Regions from separate parts of the Pseudomonas sp. FP603 genome, predicted to be linked through region 2. Evidence: predicted binding sites of a transcription regulator. Region 2 holds the regulator's gene; each other region holds the start of a gene.
The links. The regulator sigma-54, encoded in region 2, starts transcription at its own class of promoters, with help from an activator protein. The targets are predictions, from matches to a motif close to ANTGGCATNNANNTTGCTNT.

Region 1 (7,219 bases), 610 kb from region 2:
ACCATGCGGATGATCACTTCCGGACGACCAACACCCATTTCGAAGCCTTCGCGACGCATGGTTTCGATCAGTACCGAGAGGTGCAGCTCACCACGGCCGGAGACTTTGAACTTGTCGGCGGTGTCGCCTTCTTCAACGCGCAGAGCAACGTTGTAGAGCAGTTCTTTGTCCAGACGTTCCTTGATGTTACGGCTGGTGACGAACTTGCCTTCTTTACCGCAGAAAGGCGAGTCGTTTACCTGGAAGGTCATGGAAACGGTTGGCTCGTCAACGGTCAGCGGCTTCATCGCTTCGACGTTCAGTGGGTCGCACAGAGTGTCGGAGATGAACAGCTGGTCGAAGCCGCTGATGCAGACGATGTCGCCGGCAGCTGCTTCTTCAACGTCGATGCGGTGCAGGCCGTGGTGACCCATCAGCTTCAGGATACGACCGTTACGCTTCTTGCCGTCGGCGTCGATAGCGACAACCGGAGTGTTCGGCTTGATGCGACCACGAGCGATACGGCCAACGCCGATAACACCCAGGAAGCTGTTGTAGTCCAGAGCGGAGATTTGCATCTGGAACGGACCGTCACGGTCGACTTTCGGCGCAGGTACGTTGTCGACGATCGACTGGTACAGCGGGGTCATGTCTTCAGCCATGTCGGTGTGTTCCAGACCGGCAATGCCGTTCAGGGCCGAGGCGTAGACGACTTTGAAGTCCAGCTGTTCTTCGGTGGCACCGAGGTTGTCGAACAGGTCGAAGATCTGGTCCAGAACCCAGTCCGGACGCGCGCCTGGACGGTCAACCTTGTTGATCACCACGATTGGACGCAGGCCGGCTTCGAAAGCCTTCTTGGTCACGAAACGGGTTTGCGGCATAGGGCCGTCTTGAGCGTCAACCAGCAGCAGAACGGAGTCAACCATCGACATTACGCGTTCAACTTCGCCGCCGAAGTCGGCGTGGCCCGGGGTGTCCACGATGTTGATGTGGTAGCCGTTCCAGTTGATGGCGGTGTTTTTCGCCAGAATGGTAATACCGCGCTCTTTCTCCTGGTCGTTGGAGTCCATCACGCGCTCGTCGTTGAGCTCGTTGCGCTCCAGGGTGCCGGATTGACGCAAGAGTTTGTCTACCAGGGTGGTTTTACCATGGTCAACGTGAGCAATGATGGCGATGTTGCGTAGATTTTCGATCACTTGTGTATCTCGATCAGAGGATTCGGTGTGCTGACAAGTCTTGGCAGCGATTTACAGTAGAGTCCGGCAAAGCCGTTACAGCTTGACGGCGGCGTCGGGGGGCCGGTGACGCAGGCCACAGGCAAACAGCCCCGGGCACTTAGCTCGGTCGATAAACGCGCACATTGGCATGCCCCTCACTGAGCAAATGGTGGGCATGCAGGCGACTCATCACGCCTTTGTCGCAATACAACAGGTACTGGCGAGTAGGGTCCAGTTCCTTGAAACGAGCGTTCAATGCATAAAACGGCATCGTCTGCACCTCAATGCCAGCAAGTTCCAGCGGCTCGTCTTCAGCGGCATCCGGGTGACGGATGTCGATGATGATCTGGCCCGCCAGTGCTTCGCTGACTTCTTCGATCTGCAAATCCTGGCCCAATTCGTCGATCACGCGATCGATCGGCACCAGTTTGGCGTTCTCGAGCGCACGCTCAAGCACCGCCATGTCGAATTCTTTCTCTTCATGCTCCACACGCGGACGCTTGGCGTGGGTCTTTGGGTTCACCGAGATGACCCCGCAGTATTCCGGCATGTGCTTGGCGAAATCGGCAGTACCGATTTCGTTGGCCAGGTCGATGATGTCCTGCTTGTGACTGGCGATCAGCGGACGCAAGACCAGCTTGTCGGTCACGCAGTCGATCACGGACAGGTTCGGCAACGTCTGGCTCGACACCTGGGAAATCGCTTCGCCGGTGACCAGCGCTTCGATCTCCAGCCGATCAGCAATACGGGAAGCAGCGCGCAACATCATACGCTTCAAAACTACACCCATATGACTGTTATCGACTTTCCCGAGAATTTCTCCCAGTACTTCCTCGAACGGCACACTGACAAATAACACGCGTTGGGAGCTGCCGTACTTCTTCCAGATGAAGTGCGCGACTTCCATGACGCCCAGTTCATGGGCACGTCCGCCCAGATTGAAGAAGCAGAAATGGCTCATCAGCCCGCGGCGCATGATCTGGTAGGCGGCGACGGTGGAATCGAAGCCGCCGGACATCAGTACAAGCGTCTGTTCCAGGGCACCCAGCGGATAACCGCCGATGCTGTTGTGCTGGCTGTGGATCACGAACAACCGTTTGTCGCGAATTTCGATGCGAACTTCAATTTCCGGCTCTTTGAGCGAGATTCCGGCGGCGCCACACTGACGACGCAGTTGGCTGCCGACGTATTTCTCGACGTCCATGGAGCTGAACTCGTGCTTGCCGGCACGCTTGCAGCGCACCGAAAAGATCTTCCCGGCCAGGGCGTCACCGAAATGCTGCTTGCACTTGGCGACGATGTCGTCGAAGTCGCCCAACGGGTATTCATCGACCTGCAGGAAATGCGCGATGCCCGGCATGCAGCTCAGGCGCTCGGTCATCTCCTTCAGGGCTTTCGGCTCGCTGACGCGGGTTTCCAGCTCGAGATTGTCCCACACACCGTTCACCACCACGGCCGGGTCCAGATCGCGGAGCACGGTACGGATGTTTTTGGCCAACTGGCGGATGAAACGCATCCGTACCGGGCGGCTCTTGATGGTGATCTCGGGGAAGACTTTTACGATTAGTTTCATGAAAACAGCGCGCGCTGGGCCAGCCGAAAAAGGGGGGCGCGGATTATAGCGGAAATTGCTCAAGGTTTAACCAGTTAATGTGCAGAAGGTTTTGCGCGCACCAAAACAGGTCATTTATGGATTTCAACGCTACATTACAGGGCGAGGTTTGGCGCTTTTCGAGGCTTTGCACCTTTATAAGCGTGATATTGGGGCAAAAAACCCATGGTGGGGCACTGGCATGCAATTTGCTCCCTTGTGAGGCAGGTTGCCTTGGCAGAGTATTCGCGCCGGCATCACCCACATTCTAAGGGCATCCACTACTAAGCCCGAAGCCACCCGGAGGACACTATGTCGAAGTCGGTTCAACTCATCAAAGATCATGACGTCAAGTGGATTGATCTGCGCTTCACGGACACCAAAGGCACTCAGCACCACGTGACCATGCCGGCTCGCGATGGGCTGGATGAAGCTTTCTTCGAAGAAGGCAAAATGTTCGACGGTTCCTCCATCGCTGGCTGGAAAGGCATCGAAGCTTCCGACATGATCCTGATGCCGGACGACAGCACTGCCGTTCTCGACCCGTTCACCGAAGAGCCGACCCTGATCCTGGTTTGCGACGTGATCGAGCCTTCGACCATGCAAGGCTACGACCGTGATCCACGTGCGATCGCCAAGCGTGCCGAGGAATACCTGAAATCGACCGGTATCGGCGACACCGTATTCGTGGGCCCAGAGCCAGAGTTCTTCATCTTCGACGAAGTGAAGTTCAAGTCCGACATCTCCGGTTCGATGTTCAAAATCTTCTCCGAACAAGGTTCGTGGATGTCCGACCAGGACGTGGAAGGCGGCAACAAAGGCCACCGTCCAGGCGTCAAAGGCGGCTACTTCCCTGTTCCGCCGTTCGACCACGACCACGAAATCCGTACCTCCATGTGCAACGCCATGGAAGAAATGGGCCTGGTCATCGAAGTTCACCACCACGAAGTGGCGACTGCCGGTCAGAACGAAATCGGCGTGAAGTTCAACACCCTGGTGGCCAAGGCTGACGAAGTTCAGACCCTGAAATACTGCGTACACAACGTTGCTGACGCATACGGCCGCACCGCGACCTTCATGCCTAAGCCTCTGTACGGCGATAACGGTTCGGGTATGCACGTTCACCTGTCCATCGCCAAAGATGGCAAGAACACCTTCGCTGGCGAAGGCTATGCCGGCCTGTCCGATACCGCTCTGTACTTCATTGGCGGCATCATCAAGCACGGTAAGGCTCTGAACGGCTTCACCAACCCGTCGACCAACTCCTACAAGCGTCTGGTCCCAGGTTTCGAAGCTCCAGTGATGCTGGCTTACTCGGCTCGCAACCGTTCGGCTTCGATCCGTATTCCTTACGTGTCCAGCCCTCGCGCTCGCCGTATCGAAGCTCGCTTCCCGGATCCAGCAGCCAACCCGTACCTGGGCTTCGCTGCACTGTTGATGGCTGGCCTGGACGGCATCCAGAACAAGATCCACCCTGGCGACGCAGCTGACAAAAACCTGTACGACCTGCCGCCTGAAGAGGCGAAAGAGATCCCACAAGTTTGCGGCAGCCTGAAAGAAGCCTTGGAAGAGCTGGACAAAGGTCGTGCGTTCCTGACCAAAGGCGGCGTGTTCTCCGATGACTTCATCGACGCTTACATCGCTCTGAAAAGCGAAGAAGAAATCAAGGTTCGTACCTTCGTACACCCACTGGAATATGAGCTGTACTACAGCTGCTGATCCGGTAACGCCGCGCTACGCGGCGTGACAAAAGAGAGGCCTCCTTCGGGAGGCCTTTTTTATGGGCGACCGTCTGTCATCGGATACCCGGTTGCGTGCATCATGGCCTTCATCCGATAAAGCCGAGATGCCCCATGCGCCTACACCCATGCCTTGCCCTGCTCACCGCCCTGCTGGCCAACAGCGCTTTTGCCAGCCCGGCACCTGCCGCCCTCGCTCTGTTGCTTGGCACCATCGAAGAACGTCTGGCGATTGCCGATCAGGTCGCGCTGAGCAAATGGGACAGCGGTAAACCGGTCGAAGACCGGCAGCGCGAGCGCGAAGTCATTGCCGCCGCCGTCGCCCTGGCACCTGCCTATAAATTGAGCAACGAAGCCGTCGAACAGTTCTTCTCGGCGCAGATCGAGGCCAACAAGCTGGTGCAATACGCGCATCTGTCTGACTGGCATGCGCAAGGCAAGGCGCCCAACGACCCTCGCCCCGATCTCGTCGGGCAGATCCGCCCACAACTTGATCAGTTACAAAAACGCCTGCTGCAACAACTGGCCGATTTCAGTCCTTATCGCAACGACCCGCAGTGCCCGTCGTGGCTGGCCAAGGCCAATAAAACCGGCGCCCAAGCGCCATTGCGCGGGCTTGCCCAGGTACGCGCCACCGCTGAGTTGTGCAGCGCCAGCCGCTGAGCCGACCTGCCGACGTGCGCTGAAGTGCTCTATGCTCAGCGCTTAGTCGCCATGAACGGAACAGGGCCGGACACTTGCCCAACGGCCAATGGAAGCCTGCAATGCGCTCATTGTTGTTATGCCTGCTTGTTCTGATCGCCCTGCCCGCCGCCGCGCAGATCTACAAGTACACCGACGCCAACGGCAACACCGCGTACAGCAATCAACCGCCCGATGGCGTAAAGGCTCAGCCCGTGGAGTTGCCACCGCTCAACAGCGTCGAGCTTCAACCGCCGAGCGAGCCTGTAGCGCCTGCGCAAGCCAGTAGCCGTGAACAACCCGGCAGCGCCTATCAGGTGCTGGAATTGACGGGGCTGCCCACCGAAGAAGCCTTGCGCGCCAACAATGGCACGTTCACGGTCAGCGTATTGATCCAGCCGCGCCTGCAAGGCTCTCATCGATTGAGGCTGTTACTGGACGATCAACCCTACGGCCAACCGAGCAACGTACCGATTCTGCAACTGGTGAACATCGACCGTGGCGAACACCGCCTCGCGGTTCAGGTGATCAATGGGCAAGACGTCGTGCAACAGAGCCCCACTGTGACCTTCACCGTGCAACGGGTGCATAAGCCTTGAGGGTCTGGCTGTTGGTCGCTTGCCTGATCAGTCTCCCGGCAATGGCCGAGGTCTTCACTTACATCGACGCCCAAGGCAACCGGGTTTTCACTGATCAACCGGGCACCCGTAATGCCAAGCGTGTGCCACTGGCGACCAGCAATCGAATGTCGGCCAACCCGAGCGGCGCCGCGCCAATGACGGCCGCGAAAAACCAGGCCAAACCCCTGTTTCATTACGACATGCTTCGTGTGCTGGTGCCGGAGCCGGATGCCACGATCCGTAGCACTGCCGGTGAATTGATCGTCAGCGTTACCAGCGAACCCGGCCTGCAACAGGGCCATCGCTATCGTCTGCTGCTGGATGGCCAACCCACCGCCGAGCCGGGCCCGAGCCCGGTGTTCGCCCTGAGCGACATCGACCGCGGCAGCCACCATCTGTCGGTGGAGATCCTCGACGAACAGGGCCGTACCGTCGAACGCACGGCCAACCAACCCTTCCATATGCAGCGCATTTCCCTCGCGCAGAAACGTCAGGTCAAACCCTGCGTCCTCAGCGACTACGGCCAACGGCCGGAATGCCCCCTCAAAGACAAACCTGAAGAAGAAAGCTCCTTCTGGCGCTAATACCAGTCAGTTAAGGCGCAGAACCTGTGGGAGCGTGGCTTGCCCGCGAAGAACGATGACGCGTAATACCTGAAAAACCGCGGTGCATTCTTCGCGGGCAAGCCACGCTCCCACAGGATTCTCGTCGCTCAAATGTCTTCACCACAGGCTCTGCACTTGGCCTGACCTCCTTCCTGCCCTTCTTCTAACTTCGTTCAGGTTTGCGCACTATATTGGTGCAATAGAGTGCACAGTACTCACATCCCAACCCATTTTGGTTCGAAAGTACCCGCGAAAGCTGGCAGAACGCCACGCAAATGAGCGTCAAACGCCTGTTTCAGGCTCTAAACGCTTCTTTTCGGAGCCTTGGTTTGGTTTTTGCATTTTCCCCGTATCGGCGCGTTATTCATGCGCATGCCCTGCTCCAAAAGAGGTCCTGATGACCATTAGCGACGCACTACACCGCTTGCTACTCGACAACCTGACCACCGCAACCATTCTGCTCGACGCCGAACTGCGCCTTGAGTACATGAACCCGGCGGCGGAGATGCTCCTGGCCATCAGCGGCCAGCGTAGCCATGGGCAGTTCATCAGTGAGTTGTTCACCGAATCCACCGAGGCGCTGAACTCCCTGCGCCAGGCAGTCGAGCAGGCACACCCGTTCACCAAGCGTGAAGCGATGCTCACCGCCCTCACCGGCCAGACCCTGACCGTCGACTACGCGGTAACGCCGATCCTGAGCAATGGCGATACGCTGCTGTTGCTGGAGGTTCACCCGCGCGACCGCTTGCTGCGGATCACCAAGGAAGAGGCGCAGTTGTCGAAGCAA
Region 2 (7,219 bases):
ATCATGGAAGACCACAAGATCAATGCGCTGGTAGTAGTCGACAGCGAAGACCGCCCGGTCGGCGCCTTGAACATGCACGACTTGCTGCGTGCGGGAGTAATGTAATGAGCACGGACCTGCTGCAACGTGGCAAACAGATCAAACTGGCGGTATTCGACGTCGACGGCGTACTGACCGACGGGCGCCTGTATTTCCTCGAAGACGGTAGCGAATTCAAGACTTTCAACACCCTCGACGGCCAGGGCATCAAGATGTTGATGGCCGCCGGTGTGCAGACCGCGATCATCAGCGGCCGCAAAACGCCGGTGGTCGAGCGGCGAGCGAAGAACCTCGGCATTCCACATCTGTTTCAGGGCCGAGAAGACAAACTGGTGGTACTCGACGGGCTTCTTGCCCAACTCAACCTGAGTTATGAACAAGTGGCCTATCTCGGCGACGACCTGCCTGATCTGCCGGTGATTCGCCGCGTCGGTCTGGGCATGGCGGTGGCCAGCGCTGCCAGTTTCGTGCGCGAACACGCCCACGGCATCACCCAGGCCCGTGGTGGCGAGGGTGCCGCTCGCGAATTCTGCGAATTGATCCTGCGCGCCCAGGGCCGCCTCGATGCGGCCAACGCCGCGTACCTGTGAGCCCATCATGCTGAGCAAAAAGATCCGCAACATCCTGATGTTCGGTTGCATCGCAGCGATTTTTGCAGCGGTCGGCTACTGGAACATCAGCCCGGAACGCTTCCTCGACAAACCGGTGGTGAAGGTCGATGAAAGCGCGATCGACTATTACGCCGTCAACGCCCACAGCGTGCAGTACCTGCCCGACGGCAAACTGCAATACGAAATGACGTCGGACAAGGTCGAGCACCTGAAAGCGACCGAAGTGACGTTGCTGACCAATCCTGACCTGAACATGTTTCGTGGCACCGAATTCCCCTGGCACGTCCAGAGTGAGCGCGGCGAAGTCAACCCGGACGGCACTCAGGTCGAGCTGATTGATTCGGTACGTATCACGCGTTTCGACGAAAAAAATCGCAAGACCCTGATTACCACAACCCGTATGACAGTGTTCCCGCAGCAGGAATATGCGCAGACCGATCAACCCGTTAGAATCGACGGCGCTGGCGGTGTATCGACAGGCAACGGAATGAAAGCGTACTTGAAAGAAAGCAGGATACACCTGCTATCGAACGTAAGAGGACAGTATGAGGCTCGTTAAAACTCTCCCTATTTTGCTCAGTCTGGGCGCAGCACTGGGAAGCGTGAGCGCCTGGGCTCTGCCGAACGATCAAGAGCAGCCTATCCGCATTCAGGCCGACGATGCCCAACTGGACGACAAGAATGGCGTTGCCACCTACAAAGGCGACGTGATCATCACCCAAGGCTCGATGAAGGTCACCGGCAATACCGTGACCATCACCCGTACCCCGGCCGGCGACATCGACGTAGTGACTTCGGTGGGCAACCTCGCCTACTTCGAGCAACTGCAAACGGCGGGCGACACCAAGCCGGTTCAGGGCTACGGCGTAACTATTCAGTACCACGCCTCGCAAAACCGCGTCGTGCTGATCGATCGCGCCAAAGTCATCGACAAGGACAACAACGTCACCCAAGGCGAGAAAATCGTCTACGACACGGTCAAAAAGCTTGCGAGCGCCGGTCGCGCCACGGGTAACAAGGTCACCGAGTCGCGTCCTCGCATCGACATGGTGATCCAGCCGAAGAAGAAAACCGACGAGCAAAAGGCCCAGTAATGGCAACTCTGAAAGCTCAGCATCTGGCCAAGAGCTACAAGAGCCGTCAGGTCGTGCGCGACGTCAGCCTGTCTATCGACAGCGGTCAGATCGTCGGCCTGCTTGGTCCTAACGGCGCCGGTAAAACCACGTGCTTCTATATGATTGTCGGCCTGGTACAGGCCGATCAGGGCCGCGTACTGATCGATGACCTGGACGTCAGCCACCAGCCGATGCACGGTCGTGCGAAGGCGGGTATCGGCTATCTTCCGCAAGAAGCGTCGATCTTCCGCAAACTGTCGGTGGCCGACAACATCATGGCCATCCTCGAGACTCGCAAGGAACTCGACAAGGCCGGTCGTCGCCAAGAGCTGGAAAGCCTGATGCAGGAATTCCACATCCACCACATCCGCGACAACCTCGGCATGAGCCTGTCCGGTGGTGAACGCCGCCGAGTGGAAATCGCCCGAGCGCTGGCCACCAATCCGAAATTCATCCTCCTCGACGAACCCTTCGCCGGTGTGGACCCGATTTCGGTAGGCGACATCAAGCAGATCATTCATCACCTCAAGGCCAAAGGCATTGGCGTGCTGATCACGGACCACAACGTCCGCGAAACCCTGGATATCTGCGAAACCGCCTACATCGTCAACGATGGTCAACTGATCGCCGAAGGTGACTCTGCCACCATCCTGGCCAATGAACTGGTCAAGGAAGTGTATCTGGGCCATGAGTTCCGCCTGTAAGCACTGAGGTGCCCGGGTCGCCGAGAGGGCGCTCGCTTCAATAAAAAAATCAATAACCTTTTATTGTTACAGCGCTCTAGGCAAACACTTCAGTTTCGGGCATATAATTTGCTTATGTTTGGCGCTTCGGCGCCCTGTAGTGGATGGCGCATGTGCGCCGGCGAATAAGGTGTTAAGCCCCTGCCATGAAACCATCGCTAGTCTTGAGAATGGGCCAGCAGCTGACGATGACACCGCAGCTGCAACAGGCCATACGCCTGCTCCAATTGTCGACCCTGGACCTGCAACAGGAAATCCAGGAGGCCCTGGAGTCCAATCCGATGCTCGAACGCCAAGAAGAAGGCGACGACTTCGATAACGCAGACCCCTTGGCCGATAGCGCCGAACAGAAACCCAACGCCGACGTTCAGGAACCCTCCTACCAGGAAACCGCCCCGACGGTGGATAACCTAGAGGAAGGCGACTGGAACGAGCGAATTCCCAACGAATTGCCCGTCGACACCGCCTGGGAGGACGTCTACCAGACCAGCGCCAGCAGCCTGCCGAGCAACGATGACGACGAGTGGGATTTCACCACCCGTACGTCGGTCGGTGAAAGCCTGCAAAGCCATTTGCTCTGGCAGCTGAACCTTGCACCGATGTCCGACACCGATCGCCTGATCGCCGTAACCCTGATCGATTGCATCAACAATCAGGGCTACCTGGACGAAACCCTCGAGGAAATCCTCGAAGCGTTCGACCCGGAACTGGACATCGAACTGGACGAAATCGAAGCCGTCCTGCACCGCATCCAGCAATTCGAACCCGCTGGCATCGGCGCCCGCAATCTCGGTGAGTGCCTGCTGCTGCAACTGCGCCAGCTGTCCGCCAAGACCCCCTGGCTGGCAGAGGCCAAGCGTCTGGTCACCGATTACATCGACCTGCTCGGCAGCCGCGACTACAGCCAGCTAATGCGCCGCATGAAGCTCAAGGAAGATGAGCTGCGCCAGGTCATCGAACTGGTCCAGAGCCTCAATCCGCGTCCGGGCTCGCAGATCGAGTCCACCGAAGCCGAATACGTTGTTCCGGACGTGATTGTGCGCAAGGACAACGAACGCTGGCTGGTGGAGCTGAATCAGGAGTCGGTGCCACGCCTGCGGGTCAACGCCCAGTACGCCGGTTTCGTGCGTCGTGCCGATACCAGCGCCGATAACACCTTCATGCGCAATCAACTGCAGGAAGCTCGCTGGTTCATCAAGAGTCTGCAAAGCCGCAATGAAACCTTGATGAAAGTCGCCACCCAAATCGTCGAGCATCAGCGCGGCTTTCTTGAATACGGTGACGAAGCCATGAAGCCGTTGGTGCTGCATGACATCGCCGAAGCGGTGGGCATGCATGAATCGACGATTTCACGGGTAACCACGCAAAAATTCATGCATACCCCACGGGGCATCTATGAACTGAAATACTTTTTTTCCAGCCACGTCAGTACCTCCGAAGGCGGTGAATGCTCGTCCACGGCGATCCGCGCGATCATCAAAAAACTGGTTGCCGCGGAAAATCAGAAAAAGCCGTTGAGTGACAGCAAGATCGCTGGTTTACTGGAGGCACAAGGCATTCAGGTGGCTCGCCGCACCGTCGCCAAGTACCGCGAATCCCTCGGGATCGCGCCTTCGAGCGAACGCAAGCGGTTGATGTAGAGCCACGCCACAGCGTTCCAGTGGTAGATCATCTGATCTACCGCTTTATGCACTGGCAACGAAGGAGAAGCTGTATGCAAGTCAACATCAGTGGACACCAACTGGAAGTGACCGAACCCCTGCGCACCTACATCGGCGAAAAACTCGACCGATTGGAGAGGCATTTCGACAAGATCACCAATGTGCAAGTCACGATGAACGTCGAAAAACTGCTGCAGAAGATCGAAGCCACGCTGCATATTCCCGGCGGAGAAGTGGTCGCCAATGCCGAGCATACGGACATGTATGCCGCCATCGACCTGCTGACCGACAAGCTGGATCGCCAACTCAAAAAGCATAAGGAAAAGACCCAGAGCCTCCTCCAGGGCGCGACCGGTCGTTAACATCCCCAACCCATGATCCGACTTGAAACCATCCTGACCCCCGGCCGTTCCCTCGTGAACGTGCCGGGCGGCAGTAAAAAGAAAGCCCTCGAACAGATTGCCAACCTTATCCACAAAGAAGTGCCGGATCTGGCCATGCAGGATGTATTCGAGAGCCTGGTTGCCCGTGAAAAACTCGGTTCCACCGGTTTTGGCAACGGCATCGCCATCCCCCACTGCCGCCTAAAGGGCTGCGACTCGCCCATCAGTGCCTTGATGCACCTGGACGCGCCTATCGATTTCGACGCCATCGACGGAGCCCCGGTTGACCTGCTGTTTGTGCTGCTGGTCCCGGAAGCCGCCACCGACGCACACCTGGAACTGCTGCGCCAGATCGCCAGCATGCTTGATCGCAAGGAAGTGCGCGAAAAACTGCGCAGCGCCCCGAGCAACGAAGCCTTGTACAAGGTTGTCCTGGACGAGCAGAACGGTCACTAATCATGCGCCTGATCATCGTCAGCGGCCGCTCCGGCTCAGGTAAAAGTACCGCCCTCGATGTGCTCGAGGACAACGGCTATTACTGCATCGACAACCTGCCTGCCGGTCTGCTGCCGGAGTTGGCCGAACGCGCGCTGATTCATACCGAACTGGCACAACCGCTGGTGGCCGTGTCCATCGATGCGCGTAACTTGCCAAGCCACCTGTCGCGGTTTCCCGAATTGCTGGAAGAAGTCCGCAGCCGGCATATCCAGTGCGATGTGCTGTACCTGGACGCCGACGAAGAAACCTTGCTCAAACGCTTTTCGGAAACTCGCCGTCGTCACCCGCTCAGTAGCGCCAATCGCTCATTGGCGGAGGCGATAGAGGACGAAACCAACCTGCTCGGGCCTATCGCCGATCTGGCCGACCTCAAGGTCAATACCACCAATCTGAACCTGTATCAGTTACGCGATACCATCAAGCTGCGCCTGCTGAATCAGCCGGAACCGGGCACTGCGTTCCTGGTGGAGTCTTTCGGGTTCAAACGTGGCATGCCGGTGGACGCCGATCTGGTGTTCGACGTGCGCTGCCTGCCCAACCCTTACTGGAAGCCGGAGCTACGGGCACAGTCCGGGCTCGATCAACCGGTGGCCGAGTACCTGGCGGCACAACCTGACGTCGAAGAGATGTTCCAGGACATTTCCTCCTACCTGCTCAAGTGGCTGCCCCGCTTTGCCGCCAGCAACCGCGCCTATGTCACCATTGCCATTGGCTGCACCGGCGGGCATCACCGCTCTGTCTACCTGACCGAACGTCTGGGTCAGGTCCTGCTAAAAACCCTGAAGAACGTCCAGGTCCGCCACCGCGACCTCAGCTAAAGGATTCACATCGCGATGCCTGCTCTGGAAATCGAAATCATCAACAAGCTGGGCCTGCATGCCCGCGCGTCTGCAAAATTCGTTGGCGTCGCCGGTGAGTTCAAGGATTGCACGATCAGGGTGGGACGCACCCCAGAATCCACGGTCGATGGCAAAAGCATCATGGCCATGATGATGCTCGCTGCAGGCAAGGGCACCAAAATCTATATCAGTACCGAAGGCGAAGACGAGCAGAGAGCACTGGATGCGCTGACAGACTTGATCAACCGTTACTTCGACGAAGGCGAATAAACAGCGCGGGCTCTTGTGGCGAGGGAGCTTGCTCCCGCTGGGCTGCGAAGCGGCCCCAAAATTGCCACCCGTGTACGCCAAACATAACCGCATTCGCTGATTTTACGACTGCTCCGCAGCCGAACGGGAGCAAGCTCCCTCGCCACAAAAGCACCTTTTCACTAAGCCTGCACACCTCAAGCAAGCGCGGTATCCATCACCATCATCAGACAAAACCCGATCAGCAGCCCAAGGCTGGCCAGTTTGTCGTGACCATGGCGGCGCGACTCGGGGATGACTTCGTGAGTCACCACCAGCAACATCGCACCAGCCGCCAGTGCCAGCCCCAAAGGCAACAGCAGTTCGGCCAGGCTCACCAGCCAAGCACACAACAGAGCAAAGACCGGCTCGACCAACCCTGACGCAGCACCGATCAGGAACGCCTTGACCCGCGACACCCCTGCTCCCGCCAACACCAACGCAATCACCAGCCCTTCCGGCACATCCTGCAAGGCGATGCCCATGGCCAGGCTGTCGGCGTCAGGCATGCCACCGCCGGCCGAGACGCCGACCGCCATGCCTTCGGGGATGTTGTGGGCGATGATGGCAAACACAAACAGCCAGATCCGCGGCGGAATAACCGGTCGCTCCAGTGTCCCCACGAGCATTTCGGGCGTAGCACCAGAGACCTTGCGATCCACCAGAAACAGCCCGAATGCACCCAGCATGATGCCGAAGCTGATCAGGCCGCTGGCCGCCCAAGGCGTCAGGCCGAGGTTTTCGGCCGCGGCAATGCCCGGCACAATCAGCGAAAACGCCGTCGCCGCGAGCATCACTCCGGCCCCGAAACCCAGCAGCGTATCGCTGACTGCCTGAGGCATCTGCCGAATCACCAGCACCGGCACTGCGCCCAAAGCTGTACCCAAGGCGCAAATCGCCCCGCCTTGCAGGGCACGCTGCAGTTTCGGTTCGAGGTCCAGCCAGCTCAGCCCCTGGGCAGCCAATAACGTCATTCCTGCCAGCAGTAACAGCGATCCCAGTGCGTAACGAAACATCCGTCCACTTCCGGCCGCCAGTGTTT
Region 3 (7,219 bases), 3.2 Mb from region 2:
AGGCGCAGTTCGCCATCCAGAAAATCCAGTACCAGATGCTGATCCAGTCCCAGGGCCCGTTTAAGCACATGTTGCATGCCCGGCTGGTCCCAGACGTGATCCTCGCTCACCCGTTGCAGCGTGTCGGCGTGCCAGCGATAAACCCGGCAATCGCCGACATGCGCCAAGGTGAAACGCCTGCCGCGCATCACCAAGGCACTGACTGTGGTCAGCAGCGGTTGCCCGCCGCCGTTAGCCTGCAACCAGCGATTTTGCGCCAGTAGCAGACGGTCCAATGCCTGGGCGACACCCCAGGTTTCCGGGGTGGCGTAGTAGTCCAGCGCCAAGGCCTGCAAGGTCGAACGGGCGGCGAGCCCGCCGTCGGCACATTGGCTGACGCCATCGGCGATGGCGAACAGGTAACCCTTGCTTGCCGCCAGCGCCGGGGCCGGAGTGACCAGGCGCAGAGCGTCCTGGTTCTCCTCGCGGGGGCCGATGGCGCTGTGTTCGGCAAAACTCAGTTGCAGGCTCATTCAGTCCTCACACCCGTGCAGCGGTGACGGCTGCCGAACCCCAAGTGGTTCTCCAGCGACGTTTTACGCCGTGCAGACCGAACCAGGCAAGTACGCCGAGGCTGGCAAACAACCACAAGGCCAGTTGATAGCTGCCGGTGCTTTGCTTGATCGCGCCCATACCAGCCGCCAGTGCGAAGCCACCGATGCCGCCGGCCATGCCGATCAGGCCGGTCATCACACCGATCTCCCGACGAAAACGCTGCGGGACCAACTGGAATACCGCACCGTTGCCTGCACCCAAACCGAGCATGGTGCAGACGAAAAGCGCCAACGCGGCGTAGGAACTCGGCAGATTGAAACCCACTGTCGCAATGCAGATCGCTGCCACGGTGTACATCGCCAGCAAGGTGCGAATCCCGCCGAAGCGATCCGCCAGCGCGCCGCCCAACGGACGCATCAGGCTGCCACCGAACACACAAGCCGCAGTGTAGTAGCCGGCGGTCACTGGGCTCAGGCCGTATTGGTCGTTGAAGTAGCCGGGCAGGGCGCTGGCCAGACCGATGAAGCCACCGAAGGTCACGCTGTAGAAAAACATGAACCACCAGCTGTCGCGGTCACCCAAGGCCTTCAAGTAGTCGGACATGGACTTGGCTTTCGGGCGCTCAGGCGCATTCTTGGCCAACCAGTAGAAGACGATCAGGGTCAGGATCAGGGGGATCAGGGCGAAGCCGAACACATTGCTCCAGCCAAATGCGGCAGCCAGCACTGGGGCGATCAGCGCAGCGAGCACGGTGCCTGAGTTGCCGGCACCGGCGATGCCCATGGCTTTGCCTTGGTGCTGGGGCGGATACCATTGCGAGGCCAACGGCAGGGCGACGGCGAAGGACGCACCGGCCATGCCGAGGAACAGGCCCAGCAACAGCGCTTGCTCGTAAGTGTGAATGCCGACTTTCCAGGCGACGAACAGGGCGCAGATGACGATCACCTGGCCGATTATCCCGGCGGTTTTTGGCGACAGGCGATCAGCCAGCAGGCCCATCGCAAAGCGCAATACGGCGCCGGCCAGAATCGGCGTGGCCACCATCAGACCGCGCTGTTGGGTGGTCAGCTGCAGGTCAGCGGCGATCTGCACCGCCATTGGGCCGAGCAGGTACCAGACCATGAAGCTCAGATCGAAATAGAGGAAGGCTGCGAACAGTGTCGGGGTATGGCCGGATTTCCAGAAGCTTGAATTCATCGCGCACCTCAGCTGTCAGGCGTATCAAGAAGGAGTCATGAGCTTGCAGGTGGGGCGCCACAACGGCCGCACCACCAGCCCCGGTCTCTGGGGCCAAAACGGAAAAACGCCGCTACCCGATCCGCCAAGGGGGCGAATGAGGTGAGCGACGTCTTTGTCGTAGGTGGGGCAACCGCCGTTGGTTACCTTGCAGGGATTTACTTAGCGAGATCTGTGCCAACAAGTGAGATCGAGTCGTCAGCACAGGCTCCGCAAGGCTTCAGCCAAGCAGTTCACTCATGGCAATGATCTGCTCCGCCACCTGTATCAGCTTCTGCTGGCGGCTCATGGCCTGGCGGCGCATCAGGGTGTAGGCCTCTTCTTCGTTGCAGTCCTTCATTTTCATCAGCAGCCCCTTGGCCAGCTCGATGCGCTTGCGTTCGGCCAGTTGCTGGTCGCGGGCGTGCAGTTGCGCGCGCAGGGCCTGGTCGCTTTCAAAGCGCGCCATGGCCACGTCGAGAATCGGCTGCAAGCGTTGTGCGTGAATGCCTTCGACGATGTAGGCACTGACGCCGGACTTGATCGCCCGGCGCATCACGTCGGGGTCGTGCTCGTCGGTGAACATCACAATCGGTCGTGGTTGGTCACGGGTCACCAGCACCACTTGCTCCATCACATCGCGGCTCGGTGACTCGGTATCGATCAGAATCACGTCCGGACGCACCGTTTCGACGCGCGCGGGCAGGTCAATGGTCAGGCCGGACTCGTCGATGACCTCGAACCCGGCTTCGGTCAGAGCCGCTTTCAGGCGCCCGACTTTTTTCGCAGTGTCGTTGATCAGCAGGATACGCAACATATTCGCAGGCTCCTGTCAGCGGCTGGCGAGAAGGGGAGCGCTGTCGCTCATGGCGTGCAGCGTGAAGCTGCGGGCATAGCCGACCGGGTCCGAGCCGTCCCAGACTTTGCCGTCGATCAGTTGACTGCTGCGCATTTCCTGACTCCGGATGGGCACACCGACAGCGGTGGCGGCCTCACGGTATAAGTCTAGTTGCTGGACCTGGCGGGCCACGCCGAGGTAATCCGGGTCGTCACGCAACAAACCCCAGCGCCGGAACTGGGTCATGAACCACATACCGTCGGACAAATACGGAAAATTGACCTCGCCATTACCGTGGAAACGCATGGCGTGCGGGTCTTGCCAGCGATTACCCAAACCGTCGGCGTAGTCACCGAGCAAGCGCGGTTCGATGCAATCGAGCGGTGCATCCAGATACTCAGGCGCACTCAACAGTTGCGCGGTGCTGCGGCGATTTTCGCGGCTGGCTTCGATGAATCGGCTGGCTTCGAGGATCGCCATCACCAAGGCCCGTGCGGTGTTGGGGTATTGCTCGACAAAGGCGCGGGTGCAGCCGAGGACCTTTTCCGGGTGATCGGGCCAGAGGGTCTGGCTGGTGGCCATCGTAAAACCGAGATTCTGCTGCACTGCACTGGCGGCCCACGGTTCACCGACGCAGAATCCGTCGATGCGCCCGGCTTGCAGGTGCGCGACCATTTGCGGCGGCGGCACCACCACGCTGTCGACATCCTGCAATGGATGAATGCCCTGACTCGCGAGCCAGTAATACAGCCACATGGCGTGGGTACCCGTAGGAAATGTCTGGGCGAAGGTCAGTTTTGGGCGACTTTGGTGCACGTGCAGGTGAAGTGCTTCAGGACTGGTCACGCCCTGGGCCTGCAAACCGTGGGAGAGGTTGATGCTCTGGCCATTCTGGTTCAGGCCCATGAGCACGGCCATGTCGGTGGAGGCTACGCCGCCGATGCCCAGGTGCACGGCGTAAATCAGGCCGTACAGGCTGTGGGCGGCGTCGAGTTCGCCGCTGACCAGTTTGTCTCGCAGGTTGGCCCAGGACGATTGGCGCTTGAGGTTCAGGGTCAGGCCGTAGGGTTGGGCAAAGCCCTGAGTGGCCGCGACCACCACTGAGGCGCAGTCGCTCAGGGCCATGAAGCCGAGGTTGATTGCGGTTTTTTCCGGGGCATCGCTGCCATTGACCCAGGCCAGTGGGCCGGCTGATGGTTCGTTCATCGATTTCGCACCTTCCAAAAAAAAGCGTCGTCCCAGGCCTTTGCGTGGGCAAAGCCGGGTGACGACGCCATTGTCCTTCCACTCATCCCGCCGTTGGCATGAGTGCTGATGCCGGTGACGGTGCAAGGCATATGCCATCGCTGGCTGATTTTGTTGCGCGCCTCGCGTGAAGCCCTGATGCGCGGCTATAATCGCCGCCTCTCATCGCCAACCGAGTCAAGCCTGCCCATGTACACCCTGGCCCGTCAGCTGTTGTTCAAACTTTCCCCGGAAACCTCCCACGATCTGTCCCTGGACCTGATCGGCGCGGGCGGGCGTTTGGGCCTTAACGGCTTGCTGTGCAAGGCGCCGGCGAAACTGCCGGTGACGGTCATGGGCCTGGAGTTCCCGAACCCGGTGGGTTTGGCAGCCGGACTGGACAAAAACGGCGCAGCGATCGATGGGTTTGCCCAATTGGGTTTCGGTTTCGTCGAAATCGGCACCATCACGCCGCGTCCGCAACCGGGCAACCCGAAACCACGGATTTTCCGCTTGCCGGAGGCCGAGGCGATCATCAACCGCATGGGCTTCAACAACCTCGGCGTCGATCACTTGCTCGCTCGCGTGGCGGCGGCCAAATACAAGGGTGTGCTGGGCATCAACATCGGCAAGAACTTCGATACGCCGGTTGAGCGCGCGGTCGACGACTACCTGATTTGCCTGGACAAGGTTTACGCCCACGCCAGCTACGTCACGGTCAACGTCAGCTCGCCGAACACCCCGGGCCTGCGCAGCCTGCAATTCGGTGATTCGCTCAAGCAATTGCTCGCCGACCTGGCCACCCGCCGGGCGGAACTGGCCCTGCGCCACGGCAAACATGTACCGCTGGCGATCAAGATCGCGCCGGACATGACCGATGAAGAAACCGCTCAAGTCGCCCAGGCGTTGATCGAAACCGGGATGGATGCGGTGATCGCCACCAACACCACCCTGAGTCGCGTCGGTGTCGAAGGCCTGGAGCATGGTGACGAGGCGGGCGGTCTGTCCGGCGCACCGGTTCGCGACAAGAGCACTCATACGGTGAAGGTGCTGGCGGCGGAACTGGCCGGTCGCTTGCCGATCATCGCCGTGGGCGGTATCACCGAAGGCAAGCACGCGGCTGAGAAAATCGCAGCGGGTGCCAGTTTGGTGCAGATCTATTCGGGCTTTATCTATAAAGGCCCGGCGTTGATTCGTGAATCGGTAGACGCCATCGCGGCCCTGCGCTAGAGGCTGATGTCGATGGGGGGCTTTTTGTGGCGAGGGAGCTTGCTCCCGCTGGGCTGCGAAGCAGTCGTAAATCCTGCAATCGCGTTTTACCAGATACACCGAGTTGATTGGTTTTTGGGGCCGCTTCGCAGCCCAGCGGGAGCAAGCTCCCTCGCCACAAAAAGCCCCGCCGCCATATTTACAGGAATAAAAAAGGGCTCCTCGAAGGAGCCCCTGGGCCGAAGCCCGCCGTCCGGATGGGACGTGCGTGGTTAAGTCGTTGCGTAATCAGATTGTCGTGTCGGAGTGTGTGCCCTGTATTAGCCGACGGCGTGAAGTTCGTTGAGTCTGTGGATTCCCGCAGTGCCGGTCATACCGTCCCAGTTGTCGCCGCGTCCTTCTCGCCAGCCATTGATCCAGGCTTGGCGTACCGACGGTAGAGTAAAAGGGCAAAGCTCACGGGATTTACCACCAACGCCATATTGATATCCGCGCAAAAATGCTCTTTCCAACGGATCACGCTTAAGTCTTCTCATAGGGTGTTGCCCTCACTTGTTGACTGTATTTATCGCGTCGACCTCAATCGAGGTCAGGCAGAAAAATCCTGCCGTTGGCGGCTCGCTGCCGGCGTCGCGAGCCAAGGTGTTGACGCCGTTGCGACGTCAACCTGAGTTGAGTTCTAACCAATGCGTCACATCGAGGGAATGATCGTTTTGTCATAAGAACGTAACCATAAAGATGTTATGGCCATAAGTAACACGATATTTGTCCCGTGTTTATTGGCCAAAGCCCGGTATGATCGGCCCTGCGCGGGGTGAGAGGGGTGAGGCCTTTAACGAGAATGACACCCGTTCACCTGGGGACTATTCGACGAAGGGTCGACTTATGACATTTTGTTGCATCAACTTTTTTATCTGCCCTGGCATCTAAGCTCTTTTAACCCGAGCAGTCAGGGTGGGACGGCACACTTTCGTGCCACGCGGGCGTTCTGTTAGAAAAACGCCTGATTGAAAACCGGATCGGCAATGCGTTGCCGGTTCACTTAGCTAAAGGCTCTGGAACTACCATGTCCGATCGTTTCGAACTCTTCCTCACTTGCCCAAAAGGCCTTGAAGGCCTGCTCATCGAGGAAGCCGTCGGGCTTGGCCTTGAGGAAGCACGTGAGCACACCTCGGCTGTGCGCGGCATGGCCACCATGGAAACCGCTTATCGCCTGTGCCTGTGGTCGCGCCTGGCGAACCGCGTGCTGCTGGTGCTCAAGCGCTTCCCGATGAAGGATGCCGAAGACCTCTACCACGGCGTGCTGGATATCGAGTGGCAAGATCACATGCTCAACGATGGCACCCTGGCGGTCGAATTCAGCGGTCACGGTTCGGGCATTGATAACACGCACTTCGGCGCCTTGAAGGTCAAGGATGCGATCGTCGACAAACTGCGCACCCCGCAGGGCGATCGTCCGTCTATCGACAAGCTCAACCCGGACCTGCGCATTCACCTGCGTCTGGACCGTGGCGAAGCGATTTTGTCCCTCGACCTGTCCGGTCACAGCCTGCACCAGCGTGGTTATCGCTTGCAGCAGGGCGCCGCGCCGCTGAAGGAAAACCTCGCGGCGGCGATTCTGATCCGTTCCGGCTGGCCACGAATTGCCGCCGAGGGCGGCGCCCTGGCTGACCCGATGTGCGGTGTCGGTACGTTCCTGGTCGAAGCCGCGATGATCGCCGCCGACATGGCGCCGAACCTGCGTCGCGAGCAGTGGGGCTTCACCGCCTGGCTCGGTCACGTGCCGGCGCTGTGGAAAAAGCTCCACGAAGAAGCCACCGAACGCGCCGCGGCCGGTCTGGCCAAGCCACCGCTGTGGATTCGCGGTTACGAAGCTGACCCGCGCCTGATTCAACCGGGCCGCAATAACGTCGAACGTGCCGGCCTGAGTGAGTGGATCAAAATCTATCAGGGCGAAGTCGCGACGTTCGAGCCGCGCCCGGACCAGAACCAGAAAGGCCTGGTGATCTGCAACCCTCCGTACGGCGAGCGTCTGGGCGATGAGGCGAGCCTGCTCTACCTCTACCAGAACCTCGGCGAACGTCTGCGTCAGGCCTGCCTGAACTGGGAAGCGGCGGTGTTCACCGGCGCCCCGGACCTGGGCAAGCGCATGGGCATCCGCAGCCATAAGCAGTACTCGTTCTGGAACGGCGCCTTGCC
Region 4 (7,219 bases), 690 kb from region 2:
TCCGCGCCCCATTGGGTTCCCGTCTTGCGGAACAGCCACTCAACGGGATCGGCGCCGAGCCGCTTACGCGCTTCGGTCAGACCGCTACGGGCCAACAGGTGGTCAGAGGCCAGGCCTTGGGCGCAGATGTTCAAACGTCTGGCCACTTCGTGAACCGGTTCATCACGAAACAGCGCCATGCCGAGCACCAGCCAAAGCACTTGGTCAGCGGGCAGGCGACGTCGACGAATGGTGGCCTGACTGGAAAGATCCAGCGCAGACGCGACCCACTCTATGGGGATGTTTTGGGTGAAGGTGCTCAGGTCGCAGAAGTTGAAAAGGTCGCCGAGGTCGAGCAGGTCCTGTTGAACAGACATAAAAAATCCGATGCCAGATATCTGGCATCGGATTTTCGGATAAGCCCAGCTGAGACTCAAATGCTTAAGTGAACAGCATTACTCTCACGAGGGGCCTCTTTCTGCAGCGCCAACCAGCATCAGGTCATCTGAATGATGGTCTGCATGATGGTGCTCTGGGTGGAGATGGTCTTGGCGTTTGCCTGGTAGTTGCTCTGGGCTTTGATCAGCTCGACCAATTCGTTGGTCAGGTTGACGTTGGACTCTTCCAGGGAGTTGGACACGATCGAACCCAGCGTACCGGTCTCCGGCGCATCGACACCCGCCACACCCGAGGAGAAGGTTTCTTTCCAGCGTGTGCCGCCGATTGGCTGCAAGCCTTGCTCGTTGGCGAAGCTGGCCACCGCCACTTGGCCGATGGCCTTGGTTTGCTGATTGCTGAAGTTGGCAGTCATGACGCCGCTGGCGTCGATGGTCAGGCTGGAGATCTGGCCGGTGGCATAGCCGTCCTGATATTGGGCAGTACGAGCGGTCGCCGAGTTGTAAGACGTGGTCTTCGCCAAGCTGAACGCGATACCGCTTGCAGCGGCATCGGAACCATTCGCGCCCCAGGTCACAGGAGTCGTTGAGGCGTCGGTGATAACGCCGGGTATCCAGTCGGTCATGGTCAACGTAGTACCGTCTGCACCTAGAGCCCAGCCTGCCCCTGCGGTGATAGTGTCGATGCTACCGTCGGAATTGAAGGTAATATCTGCCTCGCTAGGTGTCAGGGTGGTGCTAGCCGGGTTGCTCGGAGTCCGACCATCCATATAGGTATAAATCTTCCATTCGTTTACGTCCGTCTTGACGTAATACTGATCCATGGTGTGTTCATTACCCTGGGTGTCATAGACCTTGGTAGAAATGGTCTTGTTGTAGCTGTTGGTATCTGTCGGGCTGAACGTCGTCACGGTCGGCAAATCTTCAGCCGAATTCAGGTTCATCGTCTGATCGATCGTGGTGGTCGCGTTCGGCTTGAGGGCTGAAGTATCGATCTTCAGGTCAGTCAACACACCGTTGATGATCTTGCCGTTGGCGTCGACGCCATAACCCTGCAGACGATTGCCGTTGTTATCAACCACATAGTTTTCGGCATCAGTCTTGAACGCACCGGCACGGGTGTAGCTCAGGGATCCGTTGTCGCTGAGGATGAAGAAACCGTTGCCCTGGATGCCCATGTCCAGCACGTTGCCGGTATTGTTCACATCGCCCTGGCCGAACTGCTGGGAAACGTTGGCCAGGCGCACGCCATTGCCAACGGTCTTGCTACCCGTACCCAGCTTGGTGGCCGAGTACACGTCTTCGAATTCTGCACGGGACGATTTGAAGCCGGTGGTCGCGACGTTGGCGATGTTGTTGCCGGTCACGTCCAGTTGTTTGTTGGCTGCATAGAGACCGCTAAGGCCGATATTGAAAGACATATTCCACTCCTTTGTGCCGTGCTAGTCGGCTCTATATACCAATGGTTTGTACTTTGGACAGGGCAACGCTGCCCATGCCTGCCAGGTTCAGCATCAACTCACCGCCGGTCTGGCTGATGGTCACGCTGTTGACCGTTGCCGGCAGGTAAGTAATCAGTGAGGTGTTCGTGCCGTCGATGGTGGTCGTTGCGCCGAAGGTGTAAGTACCCGCCGGTGCCACCGCGCCCGCATCGTCCTTGCCGTCCCAGATGAAACTGGCGTTACCGGCACTTTGACTGCCCAACTCGAGCGTACGGATGGTCTTGCCTTCCGCGTTGGTGATCTTGACGGTGGCGGCGGGAACCGAGGTTGGCACCACGACGGTACCGTTGAGGCTCTTGGAGGTGTCGACCATGGTTTTGTCGGTCTGCGCGATGACTGAACGGCCCACCAGCGAAGAAGCCTGCAAGGCTTGCGAGGAGCTGTAGCTGCTGGCAAGGCCGCTGACCGTATCGTTCAGCGTGGTAATACCTTCCAGGCTACTGAACTGCGCCAGCTGTGCCACGAACTCGCTGTTGTCCTGAGGATCGAGCGGGTTCTGGTTTTTCAGCTGAGTCACCAACAGTTGCAGGAACGCGTCCTTGCCCAGCTTCTGGCCGCCGGTAGCGGCCGTGGTCAGGCTGTCTTTGGTGGTAGTGGTCGTGACCGAAGAGTTGGCCAGAACATCGCTGATAACGCTCATATGACTCGCCCCTTATCACTGACCGAGGGTCAGGACCTTCTGCATCATGGTTTTGGCGGTGTTCATCATTTCGGCGTTGGTCTGGAACGAACGGCTCGCGGAAATCATGTCGGCCATTTCTTCGACGACGTTGACGTTCGGGTAGTAGACGTAGCCCTTGGCATCGGCGGCCGGATGGTTCGGCTCGTAGCGCGCGTCAAGGTTGCTCTGGTCTTCGACCACGCCCAGCACTTGCACGCCTTGACCGGCAGCGTCCTGGTTCTGGAACAGCGAATCGCTGCCGCCGCTCTGGCCGCCCTGGAACATGGTGGCGAACACCGGGTGACGGGCACGGTAAGTCTGGTCGATGCTCGACGAGACGGTCTCGGCGTTGGCGATGTTCGAGGCCACGGTGTTCAAGCGAGTGGTCTGGGCACTCATGCCGCTACCGGCAATGTTGAAAACACTGGATAGAGACATGGATTACTCTCCGCGCAGGGCTGACACCAGCCCTTTGAATTTACTGTTGAGCAGGGTGAAGCTGGCCTGGAAGTTGACCGCGTTTTCCGCGTAGTTCGACTGTTCCAGCTGGGCGTCCACGGTGTTCTGATCGATCGACGGTTGCATCGGCGTGCGATACATCAGCGACTCGTCGCCATTGCCCAGGCCTTCAGCTTCGATGTGACGGCTGTTGGTCATGTTCAAGGCGAACTTGCCGTTTTTGGTTTTCTCGTTCTGCTCGGCGAGCACTTTCGAGAAGTCCAGGTCCCGAGCCTTGTAGTTCGGGGTGTCGGCGTTGGCGATGTTGTTGGCCAGGACTTCGGCACGCTGAGCGCGGAACCCCAGGGCTTGTTCGTGGATACCGAGCGCTTTATCGAAGCTGATGCTCATGTCGGGAAACCTTCGGGTGACCTGATTTTTCGTACGATGGATATAGCAAGCGGCGTGCCAATTCAAAAAAGCCCGTAAACCGGGGCTTTGCCGGCAGTGGCAAGGCGGCAATGACAGAAAAGCGGCAACCGATTTCCGCCGCCTGCCGCTTTTCTGCCGCTTCTCGCAATCGAAAGAACAACATTTACCCTGTGGGAGCGGGCAAGCCCACAGGGATGGTGGTGGAGGCTGAGGAATCAACAGGCAAAAAAAACGGGAGCTCCCTGAGGACTCCCGTTTTTTTGTATGCCGCCAACGAATCACTTCGCCTTGTAAATGATCCCCGGGCTGCACTGGACCATCTGGTAGTGATCCGGCAAACCGTTCAGCGCTTCGGACGCGCCAAGGAACAGATAACCACCCGGCTTCAGCGTGCTGTGAATGCGCAACAGGATGTCTTTCTTCACCTCGGCGGAGAAGTAGATCAGCACGTTGCGGCAGAACACGATGTCGAACTTGCCCAGGCTCGCGTAGCTGTCCAGCAGGTTGAACGAGCGAAATTCCACCCGACTCTTGATCGGCGCCTTGATGGCCCAGCGCCCCGGCCCTTTGGGGTCGAAGTAACGCTGAAGACGCTCGGGCGACAGACCGCGGCCGATGGCCAGGCTGTCGTATTCGCCGGTCTTGCAGTTGGTCAGCATGGTGCCGGACAGGTCCGTGGCAACGATCTGCACGCCCATCTTCAACTGGCCCATGTTGACCCGCTCGAACTCATCGATGGACATCGACAGCGAATACGGTTCCTGGCCCGACGAACACGCTGCCGACCAGATCCGCAGGCGCTGGCCGGGGGCCGCCTTGATCGCTTCGGGCAAGACCTTGTTCTTCAAGACTTCAAACGGATAGGTGTCACGAAACCACAAGGTTTCGTTGGTGGTCATTGCATCCACCACCATCTCGCGCAAACCGCTGCGCGGCTGGGTCTGGATGCGCTGAACCAGCTCACCCAGCGATTTGATGCCCTGCTGTTCCATCAGTTTGTTGAGACGGCTCGAGACCAGGTATTGCTTGTTTTCACCGAGCAAAATGCCACAGGCTTTTTCCAGGAATACCCGGAACTGTTCGAAATCCAAATTACCCGTAGACAAAGATGCCGCCTCTTAAATCGTGTTGACCGCCAGGGGCAGAAGGCCCCTAGCTGTTATCTGCTGCTTTGATCCGGTCGACTACCCGGGATGCCAGGTCATCAGGACGGAATTTGGCCAGGAAGTCATCGGCACCGACCTTCTTGACCATCGCCTGATTGAACACACCCGACAACGAAGTATGCAGGATGATATGCAGCTTTTGCATGCGCGGGTCGTTGCGGATCTCGGCCGTCAGGGTGTACCCGTCCATCTCCGGCATCTCGATGTCGGAGATCATCATCAGGAACTCGTCTTCCGGCTTCTTGCCTTCGTCGACCAATTTGCGCAGGTAATCCAGCGCTTGCCGGCCGTCGTTCAACGCCACCACTTCGACGCCGATCGTTTGCAGGCAACGGGTCACCTGCTTTCGCGCCACCGATGAGTCATCGACCGTCAGCACGCGCAAGGACAACGCCTTGTGCTGAGTCTCGATATCCACCACGCCCACCGAAATCGCCTCCGGTGTCGGTGCCACTTCCGCCAGCACCTTCTCGACGTCGATGATTTCGACTAACTGATTGTCGACCCGAGTCACAGCCGTCAGGTAGTGATCGCGCCCGGTGCCCTTGGGTGGCGGATGAATCTCCTCCCAGTTCATGTTGACGATGCGCTCCACCGACCGAACCAGGAAACCCTGGGTCTTGGTGTTGTACTCCGTGATGATCACGAAGGGATTGCTTTGATCTTTCAGCGCTCCGGAACCGGTCGCCATCGCCAGATCCAGAATCGGAATGGTCGCCCCCCGAATATTCGCCACACCGCACACGACAGGACTGGACTTGGGCATCAGGGTCAGCTTGGGGCATTGCAGCACCTCACGAACCTTGAACACGTTGATCCCATACAGCTGCTGGCCGTCGAGACGGAACAACAACAGCTCAAGGCGATTCTGCCCTACCAGTTGCGTGCGCTGGTTCACCGAATCCATTACACCAGCCATGCCCAGACTCCTACACCAACGCTAAGTGTGTTGCGACGCACATTCTTCACTAAACGGCACGGCGCTTGCTTTTTAACTCTTATGAACACAGAACCGACATTTTTCCGACACCTGACATCAACCTCTCGCAGATTACTCTGTGCGATGTCGGCCGTTTGCCTGTTCAACGCTGGCAGCCCTGCCCTTGCTGACGCGGTTACCTTGCCTGACATGCTTATCGGCGTCACTCAGGGCTTTCTTGAATTCACCGTAGAAGACTATCTGGCCACCAGTCAAACGCAAGGACGCTACGAAATCGAGGTCAACCAGCTCGATCAGCGCCTGCGCATGCCTATGTGCGACAAGGAATTGACAGCCACCCTCGAGAGCCCCGCGAGGCCTTTGGGCCGGGTCACGGTCAAGGTTCGCTGCGACGGCGCCTCCCCCTGGACAGTCTTCGTACCCGCCCAGGTACGGCTGTTTCGCGACATCGTGACCACCACCCGCCCCCTCAAACGCACAGGGATTATCGAGCCTCAGGACGTGACCCTGCGCGAGCGCGATATCAGCCTGATAAATCAGGGTTTTCTGACCTCCGTCGATCAGGCGATCGGGCAAAAACTTACCCGACCAATGGTCGCCGATCAGGTCATTACCCTGGTGCACCTCGAACAGGCGGAAGTCATTCGCAAGGGTGATCAGGTGGTGATTACCGCCCGCAGTGGTACGCTCAGTGTACGTATGCCGGGTGAAGCGCTGTCCAACGGCGGCATGAGCGAACAGATTCGGGTGAAAAACCTTAACTCCCAGCGGGTCATCAAGGCGCAAGTCACCGCGCCGGGCCAGGTGGAAGTTTCTATGTGAGCGGCCATGCAGGGATCTCTGTTCGTGAAGATATGGCGCGCCACTCGCCTGTTCCCTAAACTGTGCCGCATGCAGGACGTGCTGGCGCATGCAAGCTCATTGATAAATGGGCCTAAAGTTTTCCGGGGGAGAGCCGAAAACATGGCAAGCGTCCAAATACCCAGAGGTTTTTTGTCATGGTCATCGATTTCAATCGTTTAAACAGCTCCTCGTCACTTACGGGCAGTACACGTACCAGCGCAGCCAAGGAAACCGCCGAAGCCGGTCAATCCGCGCCGCTGAATACCCCGGCCGAACAGGCCAGTGCCACCCAAAGCGGGGAATCGGTACACCTCAGCAATGAGGCTCAACAGTTGCAAAAGGTCACTGACAAGCTGCGCGATCAGCCTGCCGTCGACAACGCCCGCGTGGCCGAGTTGAAAGCAGCGATTGCCGATGGCAGCTATAAAGTCGACAGCAACCGTGTAGCCAGCAAACTGCTCAACTTCGAAGCCCAGCGTTAGGCCACGGCCCGCGCCAGGCTTTTGGACGCTTAAAACCCAAGGCCAGCCATGCACGACACTAATTTACTGCAACTGATCATCGACGACTTTGCCCCGGCGCAACACCTGCTGGAGCTGCTGCAAACCGAGTCCCTCGCGCTGCACGGTCGCGACATGCCACTGCTTGAAGAGATTCTGGCGCAGAAACAGGCATTGATCATTTTGCTCGAACAGCATGGCCGTAAGCGCAGTGAAATCCTCGCCAGCCTCAACCTGCCGACCAATCGCCAAGGCCTGGAGCAACTTGCCAGCCATTCGAGCATTGGCAATCAGTTGCTGGCACAGAGCGACGTGCTGACCGACCTCCTGGCCCAGTGCCAGGCCGCCAACGTTAACAATGGC

Region 1: the regulator sigma-54 is predicted to act here: its motif matches at 2,984-3,003, upstream of glnA (glutamate--ammonia ligase).
Region 3: the regulator sigma-54 is predicted to act here: its motif matches at 3,913-3,932, upstream of PSH65_RS10310 (CmpA/NrtA family ABC transporter substrate-binding protein).
Region 4: the regulator sigma-54 is predicted to act here: its motif matches at 3,429-3,448, upstream of flgB (flagellar basal body rod protein FlgB).

The regions. Positions count from the first base shown of each region.
Region 1 is NZ_CP117431.1:6,514,653-6,521,871, forward strand. Features, by position in the region: gene typA (translational GTPase TypA) at 1-1,175, opposite strand, end outside; gene thiI (tRNA uracil 4-sulfurtransferase ThiI) at 1,315-2,769, opposite strand; gene glnA (glutamate--ammonia ligase) at 3,100-4,506, shown strand; gene PSH65_RS30005 (chorismate mutase) at 4,641-5,189, shown strand; gene PSH65_RS30010 (DUF4124 domain-containing protein) at 5,291-5,806, shown strand; gene PSH65_RS30015 (DUF4124 domain-containing protein) at 5,848-6,411, shown strand; gene glnL (nitrogen regulation protein NR(II)) at 6,830-7,219, shown strand, end outside.
Region 2 is NZ_CP117431.1:5,905,775-5,912,993, forward strand. Features, by position in the region: gene PSH65_RS27370 (KpsF/GutQ family sugar-phosphate isomerase) at 1-105, shown strand, start outside; gene PSH65_RS27375 (HAD family hydrolase) at 105-629, shown strand; gene lptC (LPS export ABC transporter periplasmic protein LptC) at 637-1,209, shown strand; gene lptA (lipopolysaccharide transport periplasmic protein LptA) at 1,196-1,744, shown strand; gene lptB (LPS export ABC transporter ATP-binding protein) at 1,744-2,469, shown strand; gene PSH65_RS27395 (RNA polymerase factor sigma-54) at 2,655-4,148, shown strand; gene hpf (ribosome hibernation-promoting factor, HPF/YfiA family) at 4,223-4,531, shown strand; gene ptsN (PTS IIA-like nitrogen regulatory protein PtsN) at 4,544-5,008, shown strand; gene rapZ (RNase adapter RapZ) at 5,011-5,868, shown strand; gene PSH65_RS27415 (HPr family phosphocarrier protein) at 5,884-6,159, shown strand; gene PSH65_RS27420 (ZIP family metal transporter) at 6,336-7,219, opposite strand, start outside.
Region 3 is NZ_CP117431.1:2,212,576-2,219,794, forward strand. Features, by position in the region: gene PSH65_RS10295 (bifunctional protein-serine/threonine kinase/phosphatase) at 1-512, opposite strand, end outside; gene PSH65_RS10300 (NarK/NasA family nitrate transporter) at 520-1,731, opposite strand; gene PSH65_RS10305 (ANTAR domain-containing response regulator) at 1,991-2,566, opposite strand; gene PSH65_RS10310 (CmpA/NrtA family ABC transporter substrate-binding protein) at 2,582-3,793, opposite strand; gene PSH65_RS10315 (quinone-dependent dihydroorotate dehydrogenase) at 4,022-5,041, shown strand; gene rmf (ribosome modulation factor) at 5,341-5,556, opposite strand; gene rlmKL (bifunctional 23S rRNA (guanine(2069)-N(7))-methyltransferase RlmK/23S rRNA (guanine(2445)-N(2))-methyltransferase RlmL) at 6,087-7,219, shown strand, end outside.
Region 4 is NZ_CP117431.1:5,211,015-5,218,233, forward strand. Features, by position in the region: partial or broken gene PSH65_RS24075 (IS4 family transposase) at 1-356, opposite strand, end outside; gene flgE (flagellar hook protein FlgE) at 476-1,795, opposite strand; gene flgD (flagellar hook assembly protein FlgD) at 1,827-2,516, opposite strand; gene flgC (flagellar basal body rod protein FlgC) at 2,532-2,975, opposite strand; gene flgB (flagellar basal body rod protein FlgB) at 2,979-3,386, opposite strand; gene cheR (protein-glutamate O-methyltransferase CheR) at 3,686-4,513, opposite strand; gene PSH65_RS24105 (chemotaxis protein CheV) at 4,560-5,492, opposite strand; gene flgA (flagellar basal body P-ring formation chaperone FlgA) at 5,574-6,335, shown strand; gene flgM (flagellar biosynthesis anti-sigma factor FlgM) at 6,512-6,838, shown strand; gene PSH65_RS24120 (flagella synthesis protein FlgN) at 6,887-7,219, shown strand, end outside.